DNA from 4 places in the Peribacillus sp. NPDC101481 genome. Region 2 is predicted to be linked to each of the others. Evidence: riboswitches for the same ligand, from Rfam matches in the RefSeq annotation. Region 2 holds a riboswitch; each other region holds the start of a gene.
The links. A riboswitch is a leader RNA that binds a small molecule or an ion and turns the genes downstream of it on or off. The one in region 2 is predicted to bind cobalamin.
Positions count from the first base shown of each region.

Region 1: linked by a shared signal. The riboswitch ahead of ACIROD_RS17425 ((2Fe-2S) ferredoxin domain-containing protein) and the one ahead of metE (5-methyltetrahydropteroyltriglutamate--homocysteine S-methyltransferase) in region 2 are both predicted to bind cobalamin.
Region 3: linked by a shared signal. The riboswitch ahead of ACIROD_RS19325 (ABC transporter substrate-binding protein) and the one ahead of metE (5-methyltetrahydropteroyltriglutamate--homocysteine S-methyltransferase) in region 2 are both predicted to bind cobalamin.
Region 4: linked by a shared signal. The riboswitch ahead of ACIROD_RS12145 (ribonucleoside-diphosphate reductase subunit alpha) and the one ahead of metE (5-methyltetrahydropteroyltriglutamate--homocysteine S-methyltransferase) in region 2 are both predicted to bind cobalamin.

Region 1 is NZ_JBIWNJ010000002.1:1,550,121-1,552,319, forward strand. It holds gene ACIROD_RS17415 (energy-coupling factor ABC transporter permease) at 1-451, opposite strand, end outside; gene ACIROD_RS17420 (hypothetical protein) at 486-644, opposite strand; cobalamin riboswitch at 628-823, opposite strand; cobalamin riboswitch at 1,025-1,214, shown strand; gene ACIROD_RS17425 ((2Fe-2S) ferredoxin domain-containing protein) at 1,367-1,735, shown strand; gene cobJ (precorrin-3B C(17)-methyltransferase) at 1,750-2,199, shown strand, end outside.
Region 2 is NZ_JBIWNJ010000005.1:4,716-6,914, reverse strand. It holds gene metE (5-methyltetrahydropteroyltriglutamate--homocysteine S-methyltransferase) at 1-790, opposite strand, end outside; cobalamin riboswitch at 938-1,130, opposite strand; gene ACIROD_RS23345 (potassium channel family protein) at 1,375-1,794, shown strand; gene bcp (thioredoxin-dependent thiol peroxidase) at 1,857-2,199, shown strand, end outside.
Region 3 is NZ_JBIWNJ010000003.1:129,402-131,600, forward strand. It holds gene ACIROD_RS19320 (polysaccharide deacetylase family protein) at 1-662, shown strand, start outside; cobalamin riboswitch at 749-923, shown strand; gene ACIROD_RS19325 (ABC transporter substrate-binding protein) at 1,088-2,053, shown strand; gene ACIROD_RS19330 (FecCD family ABC transporter permease) at 2,016-2,199, shown strand, end outside.
Region 4 is NZ_JBIWNJ010000002.1:445,044-447,242, forward strand. It holds gene ACIROD_RS12145 (ribonucleoside-diphosphate reductase subunit alpha) at 1-1,113, opposite strand, end outside; cobalamin riboswitch at 1,252-1,432, opposite strand; gene ACIROD_RS12150 (manganese-dependent inorganic pyrophosphatase) at 1,727-2,199, shown strand, end outside.

The DNA of each region.
Region 1 (2,199 bases), on a different contig from region 2:
AGACAAAGTAAGCAATGAACGGTCCGCAAACGGCCATGGAAAATGCATTGGCCCCTAATGTCGTCAATCCTCCGTGAGCCAGTAAAACAGCTTGAAATAACAGAACGATGGAGCCAACGACACTCATGGCCAATGGTCCGAATAATATGGAACCCAAACCAACTCCGGTAGGGTGTGAAGAACTTCCCGTAACGGAAGGAATCTTTAGGGCCGATAAAATAAATACAAATGCGCCCGATAGGCCAAGTATCATTTTTGTTTCTGGATTTTCCCTAACTTTGGACCTAATGGACCGGTAACCCAAGATTAAAAATGGAAACGTCACGGCCCACCAGAATATAGCCCATTCAATGGGTAAAAAGCCCTCCATGATATGCATGGCCATTGCCCGGTTCGGGATAAAAAGCAATAAGATGACAAAATAAATAATTTTCCAATTGGTTCTTTTCATTCTTTCTCCTTTCAATACTTTTAAATTTTTCTGATCAATCTTGAGAAGAAAAGCGGCGCCCAACATAAAAAGCACTTCTCTCAAAGGAAAGAAGTGCGTAATGAACAGGAATTTTGCAGCATGAAGCAATCATGGGCCATTCTGCCTGATCCGCACGCCCATCCTCGTAGGCTGAAACAGTTTCACGTTTCATGGCAGGTCTCCTGGCTTTGGTTCATCATCCCATTACATCCTTCCCATCTCATTTGACAGTGGATTAAAGTTAAAGTAATAGGACTTCCCTTTACAGTGGCGGGACCGCTCCGGATTTTCACCGGCTTCCCTTTTAAGTTGAATTCCGAGAAATTCAACACCATAAAACTTATGTAATTATTTTGAAAATTCTCGTATAGTGTACCATAAAGAAATAATTTCAGCTACACTATCTTTTTTTTCGGGACGGATTTTGTTGCAAGGAAAGGATTTTAACGGGTTTTACACTATTAAACTTTTCTAAACAGTCGGAATAAACTATTGAATTTTGATAAAGTTGTTATATGATAGATTAAGTTAGTTAGAAATGTATAATAAAACCAAATATTTCATTTTAAAAGTGCCCTTGTGTGAATAAGCAAGGGATAATAGGGAAATCGGTGAAAATCCGATGCAGCCCCCGCTACTGTAAACGCTGATGAAATTGTCGATAGCCACTGGCATGATGCCGGGAAGGGACAAAGTAAAATGAAGCGTAAGCCAGGAAACCTGCTTTTAAAATTGCATGATACTTTTCGGAGGGAAAGGTAGAAGGACTATGACGATTTTGGAAGGATTTGGCATGTTTGCCTTTGGCTTCTTATTCATATAGTTTTTTTAAAACCTTGACTCTAATGTTAAGGTTTTTTATTTTGCCTTTTCCCTGAACTCAGGAGGAAGAAGATGACTACTTGGAACTTGATGGGTACAAATACGCATCTGTTGATTTGTAATGGGAGCAGCTGCATGAAAAAGGGCGGGGAAGAAGTAACCCAAGCGATTCGCGATGAAATTACTTCAAAGGGACTTGATTTGAAAATCCATACAACCAGGACACGCTGTAACGGAAGATGTAAGGATGCCTGCGTTGTGATTGCCTATCCCCAAGGAAACTGGTATCGAGTGGAAACGCCTGAATTCGGTCGGCAGATCGTCAGTAATATCGATGATGGTGAATTTGTTCCACAGATGATCTATCAATTCAATGATGGGGAAATGACCCCTAATCCAGATTTTCCTGCTCATACGGGTATTTCAAAGAACAAAGCGTAAAAGGAGATGTCTTAATGAGTACAAACGGTAAATTATTCGTCGTGGGCTTTGGGCCCGGGAATTTTGAACACATTACCAAACGTGCCGTCGAAGCCCTTCAAGAAAGTGACTACATCATTGGTTATAAAACTTATGTTGAACTCATTCAGGGACTGCTTACAGATCAAACGATCATTAGTACGGGGATGACTGAAGAAGTATCACGTGCACAGGAAGCAGTGAAACAAGCGGAGCTGGGAAAGAAAGTGGCGGTGATTTCCAGTGGGGATGCCGGAGTTTACGGGATGGCAGGGTTGGTTTATGAAGTATTGATTGAGAAAGGCTGGAAAGAAGAAACTGGAGTGGGCATTGAAGTCATTCCTGGCATTTCTGCAATCAACTCATGTGCGTCTTTACTCGGGGCACCAGTCATGCACGATTCGTGTACGATCAGCCTCAGTGATCATTTAACTCCTTGGGAACTG
Region 2 (2,199 bases):
CAAGACCGATTCCTTGGACTTGTAATTCGATGACTTCCTGGTAATGTTCCACGGCATCAAAGTATGTTTGTAGCATGATGTTCAGGTTTGGTGCTGCTTCATTCAGTTTTTCATAGAGGTAAGTAACAGTTTGCATATCTTCTTTGGAAATCGATGAAACAAGTGAAGGTTCGTCCATTTGAACCCACTTCACGCCTTCTTGCTCCAACTCCCGGAGGATTTGCGTGTATAGGGGAAGCAGGCTCAGGATGATGCCAGGGATATCTTGTTTTTTGAAGCCTTTGGAAAGGGAGATGAAAGTATAAGGACCGATCAACACGGGCTTTGTTTCAATTCCTAGCTTTTCCTTGGCTTCCCGATATGCTGCAAGTGGTTTATTTTCCGTTAACGTCAGCTGTGGCACCTTTAATTCAGGGACAATATAGTGATAGTTCGTATTGAACCATTTCGTCATTTCGGAAGCGACTTCATCATTGTTTCCGCGAGCCATTGAATAATAAACGGAAAGGGGAACGCTTCCGCTTTCATAGGCTGAATAACGTTCAGGAACAAGACCGAACATTACGGACATATCGAGCATTTGATCATAGAAAGTGAAGTCGTTGACAGGAATGATATCGATGCCTCGTTTCTTCTGTTTTTGTAAGTTGCCTAAACGGATGGCTTTTAGTTGTGCCGTAAATTCTGCTTCATCGATTTTACCGGACCAGTAAGCTTCCAATGTACGTTTCCATTCACGATCTTCCCCGATTCGAGGGTAACCCAAACTACTGCTTTTCAATATTCCCATCCTCCTATATTCATTTAATTGAGCAATAAAAAAAGCATTCCTAACCGTCAAAAGAGATGGTTAGAAATGCTTAAAATAAAGAGGCATGCAAAATGCCCCCTTACAATTATAAGGTCCCTAACACCTCCCTATCTCCCGTAGGTTAAAACAGTGTTGTCGAAATAGGCAGGTCTCCTGACTTAGGGATTAACATTAGCGGCGGGCCTTCCCGATCCGTTGATCAGTGGCATATTGGATGGCGCTAACACTCCCATTACAGTGGCGGGACCGTGCCGGAATTACACCGGACTTCCCTTTTAATCCTAAATTAAAATTAGGAACCTATTTCCACATATGAAATTTGACAAAACCTGCCTTGATAACTGTTTGCAGGTTAAAAATTTATAAAATAAAAACTATTATAAAAATTTAGACAATCTTAACATATCCGACCAAAAGGGTCAACATGGAAAAAAGATTCAGGAAAAGTATCCGGTTATAAGGTGTGTGGGTGATAAGGATGAGGTCTGTTCCTAAAAAAGAATATATTGTTTGGACAGGGAGTATGTATAGAGGAAGTGGCGTTTTGAAATGGGGCGTGGGGGATGACTTTCTACATCTTGATTGCAGGAATCATTTTTTGCATGGTGATGAGCATTCGTACGTTATTTCTTGTTGAGTCGGGAGGAAAGAAGTTTTCTCTGGAGGATATGCTGTGGCTTGGCAATTTATATGCGACGATATTAGTTGGATTTGCACTGATTTATTTATTATACGAACTTCAGAATCATTCGGTGATTCTTGATATGGGCAATCGATTGGATGGCACTTTCTATGAACAGTTGAAGACTTCTTTTTATTTTAGTGCGATGACGATGTTTTCTGTAGGGTATGGAGATATAGCCCCGATTGGCATGGGCAGGATGATAGCTACGATTCAGGCTTTCATCGGTTATACACTGCCGGCAGCGTTCGTGATCCGGACGGTGATCGATTTGGAGCACAAAGATAGGAAGGATAAATGAAAGTTGTGTTTCTTTCGATTATTGGGTACTCTTACCATAATGAAAGAAATGGAGGGTTCAATATGACTGTTAAAATTGGAGAAAAAGCACCTGATTTCAAGCTCCCTGCAAACAATGGTGAAATGGTGTCCCTATCGGATTTTAAGGGAAAATATATTGTTTTATATTTTTATCCAAAAGACATGACGCCAGGTTGCACGACGGAGGCCTGTGATTTCCGGGACCATAATGAGCAATTTGAGGAATTGAACGCGGTCATCATAGGAATCAGCCCAGACCCAGCTGCACGTCATGAAAAATTCATCGAAAAACATGGATTGCCTTTTCTGCTGCTGGCTGATGAAAATCATGAAGCGGCTGAATCATTTGATGTGTGGCAATTGAAAAAGAACTTCGGCAAGGAGT
Region 3 (2,199 bases), on a different contig from region 2:
CCGTCCAGCTTCCAATCTTGATGTATCACAGCATTTCTGAAGGTAATCGCCTTCGGGTTCCAAGTGAGGAATTCCGGTCACAGATGGCTTGGCTTCGGGAGAATGGCTACTATACATTATCTCCTGAAGAGGCATTCCTCGTTTTAACCGAGAATCGGATACCAAGTGAGAAGTGTGTCTGGCTTACTTTTGATGATGGCTATACAGATAACTTCACGGAGGCTTTCCCGATATTAAAAGAAAATGATATGAAAGCAACTGTCTTCATGATCGGGAAGTCCATTGATAAAGGTCATCACCTGACTGAAAATCAAATGATGGAGATGAGCAGGAATGGGATTTCGATTGAAAGCCATACTATCAACCATTTGGAGCTGAACCGCATGACGGCAGAGCAGCAAGAAGCTGAAATGGTCCAGTCTAAGAAGCTATTCGACCGTATTCTCGACCAGGACACGACAGTGCTTTCCTATCCGGTTGGCCGGTATAACGAAGAGACTCTCAGGCTGTCAGATGAAGCGGGATACAAGATGGCAGTCACTACCGAACCTGGGGGAGCTTCAAGGGAACAAGGGATGCATGCCCTGCATCGAGTTCGGATTTCACCCGGTTTATCAGTCGATGGGTTTGCGACATTGATTGAAAATGCTTCAAATCATTGAGTGTGGAAGGGTCATTTCGAACCTGTTCAGAAAAATCATATAATAATAGATTCTTACATGGTGTATAATGAAGGCAATGAAAATTATATACATATGAACGATTTGGTGTCGTAATGACTTAAAAGGGAAGCTGGTGAAATGCCAGCGCGGTCCCGCCACTGTATATGGGAGCTGACGGCTGTGTACCACTGTATGAAATATGGGAAGGTGCCGTTGACGATGACCATGAGCCAGGAGACCTGCCAAAATTCGTACACCTGTAACCTACGCGGATGGGAAGGTGTGTGGCAGACCCTAAGAAGTCCGTAATGATATTGTTGCCATACAAGTACCTTCCGTTTAACGGGAGGTGCTTTTTGTTTTGGGTGCATCTTCCGGGATTATTGGGTGAAAGAAATTAAATAAAAAGATTGTGGGGAATGAAAATGAAGAAAATTTTTGGTCTGATATTGTTGATGTTGCTTACTGCAGGCATGATGGTCGGCTGCAGTGGAGCTACTGATGAAGGAAAAGAACAGCAGCAAACGAAACATGCTCAACACGAAGCTTTCCCGATTACGATTAAAGATGCAACTGGGGAAAAAGTAACGATAGAAGAAAAACCGAAGAAAATCGTTTCGTTAATACCAAGTAATACGGAAGTGGTCTTTGCACTTGGTTTGGGTAAAAAGGTCATTGGTGTTTCCGATAATGATAATTACCCGGAAGAAACGAAAGAAATTGAAAAAGTTGGCGGAATGGAAATGAACACGGAGCTGATTGTCTCCATGAAGCCTGACCTTGTTCTTGCCCATGCATCAAGTGCCCATAATTCGAATGAGGGTTTACAGCAGCTTAAGGATGCTGGAATAGATGTCCTCGTAGTCAATGATGCACAAAGCTTTGACCAAGTCTATGAGTCTATTGAAATGATTGGACAGGCAACGGGTGAACATGACAAGGCAAACGAAATCGTTGCGGATATGAAAACGAAGCTTAAGGATATCGAGGAAAAAGCCAAATCCGTAAAGGAAGAGGATAGGAAGACCGTTTTAGTGGAAGTTTCGCCTTCACCGGAAATATACACACCGGGAAAAAATACTTTCATGAATGAGATGCTTACTATTATTTCAGCGGATAATGCTGCTGCTGACTTGGACGGTTGGGCAAAGATTGATGAAGAGTCGATGATTGCTGCAAATCCTGATGTCATCATTACAACTTATGGTTATTATACGAAAGATTCAGCAAATGAAGTGAAGGGCCGAAAAGGATGGCAAGACGTAAATGCTGTTAAGAATGGCCAAGTCTTTGATGTCCATTCTGACTTGGTGACCCGTTCCGGTCCACGCTTGATAGAGGGAGTAGAGGAACTTGCCAAATCAGTCTATCCGAACCAATTTAACAACTAAATGGACGTTTGCCTATTTGATTGCGTTTTTAATTTTGTTATTCGCAATGACGGTAGGCATTTCCTTTGGTTCGGTGTCAGTACCGATTCCCGTACTTTTACAAATAATCGGCAAGGAGATCTTTCATTTGCCGATTTCCGCTGATC
Region 4 (2,199 bases), on a different contig from region 2:
TTGCTTGACGGTATGCGGATCGAAAAGATACCATTCTTTTCTGTCGCGTACAGCCTCCATGAATAAATCCGGTATGCAAACGCCTGTAAATATATCATGGGCTTTTAATCTGTCATCCCCGTTTTGTGTCTTCAAATCGAGGAAGCTCATGATATCTTTATGCCAGGCATCCAAGTAAATCGCGATGGCACCTTTACGTTGACCCAATTGATCGACACTTACAGCTGTCTGGTTGAATAGTCGAATCCAGGGCGTCGTGCCGGAACTATTTCCAGAGAAACCCCGGATATCAGAACCAAGCGAGCGAACCTTACCAACGTAAAGGCCGACACCGCCGCCGAATTTAGATACTTTTGCTGCATCGTAGTTTGATAGATAGATGCCATCAATGGAATCTTCAATCGCGTCGATAAAGCAAGAGCTTAACTGTCCATGTGTTTTCCCAGCATTGGAGAGTGTAGGAGTCGCAACGGTCATATAAAGGTTGGACATGGCCCAGTATGCTTCTTTTATAAGTTGCAGGCGGTGCTCCGTTTTTTCCATTCGCATGATTTCCATCGCGATGATCATGAAACGTTCTTGCGGCAGTTCGTAGACCTTGTCCTTTTTTGGGCGGGCCAGATAGCGGTCGTTCAATAAGTAGATGCCTATGTATGAGAATAATTTATCTTTTTCCGGGTCGATCACCGAGCCCAATTCCTCAATTTCCGCTTTTGTATATGAAGATAGCAGTTCTGGCTTGTAAATTGGATAACGCTGACCTTCCGAAAGCTGGGAGAGTTCTGTGATCAGCTCATAGAATGGGCCATAACTCTTGCCTGCATAACCTCGATTGGCTTGTGCATCCCTATACATTGTATTCAACAGTTCTGCTGCAGCAACGAATGTCCAATCCGGAGCATCGATATCCACACCCTCAAGAGCGAGTTGAATCAGTTTTTTTGATGCCTGTTCTTCGGTTGAGTCACTTTTGCGATCAAGCCATTTTGTAAAACGCTTTTTGAACTTTTCCATATCGAGACGGCCTTCGAATTCCTTCGATAACATCTCAAGCTGGATGGATTTCTTTTCTGTTTCATTTTCACTTATGGTAGAGTTATATGTTTGAGTCATTAATAATCCTCCTTGTTAACTTCCGCTAAAATAAAAAAACCGCCCAAAGAATTGAGCGGATCAAACGATAGAATAAAAGAGCCATGAAAAAATAGCCGTTATACTATCGTTTCATCATCTCAATCCCCGAAGAATAAGAAACGTGAAAAATTCAAGGCAGGTCTCCTGACTCATGATCATCCTACTTTGAGTCCTTCCCGTATAGAGAGCTATACAGTGGGTTTCTCATTTCGTCACATTTACAGTTGCGGGGACAGTTCCGGGTTTACACCGGATTCCCTTTTCAGCCATCACTGGCACCTTGGATTATAAAAATTCTATATATAGTTATTGGTATAGATTATGTAATCAATATCTAGTATTTCTGCTTATATTATCGTAAGCCATATACGATGATAATTCAACTAATATATTTGAAAAAAACCAACCCTTATCTATTGACAAAGTGATGGCAGAGGGTGAAGGAATGAAAGATTTTATTGGGGAATGGATAATTCAAGCGCTGATTTTACGGGATTTTGTGTTAAAATAAAGTGTCTAGTAAAGGTGGCTCTCCCTTATTGCGGTGAGAGGGGATTCGCGGAAAAATATTTATGAAAAAGGGGATAAAATCTTGGAAAAAGTATTAGTTTTTGGACATAAAAACCCGGATACAGACACAATCTGTTCAGCAATCGCTTATGCAGATCTGAAAAAGCAGTTAGGTATCAACGCTGAACCAGTTCGTCTGGGTGAAGTGAATGGTGAAACTCAATATGCATTGGACCAATTCAAATTCGATGCTCCCCGTCTTGTGGAAAAAGTTGCAGGGGAAGCTGATGGCGTAATCTTGGTCGATCATAACGAACGCCAGCAAAGTGCTGAAGATATTGACCAAGTCCGTGTGTTGGAAGTTATTGACCACCATCGTATCGCTAACTTCGAAACGAGCGATCCTTTATATTACCGTGCGGAACCAGTTGGCTGTACGGCAACCATTTTAAATAAAATTTATAAAGAAAACGGCATTGAAGTTCCTAAAGCAATCGCAGGTCTTATGCTGTCTGCCATCATTTCCGATTCTTTATTGTTCAAATCACCTACATG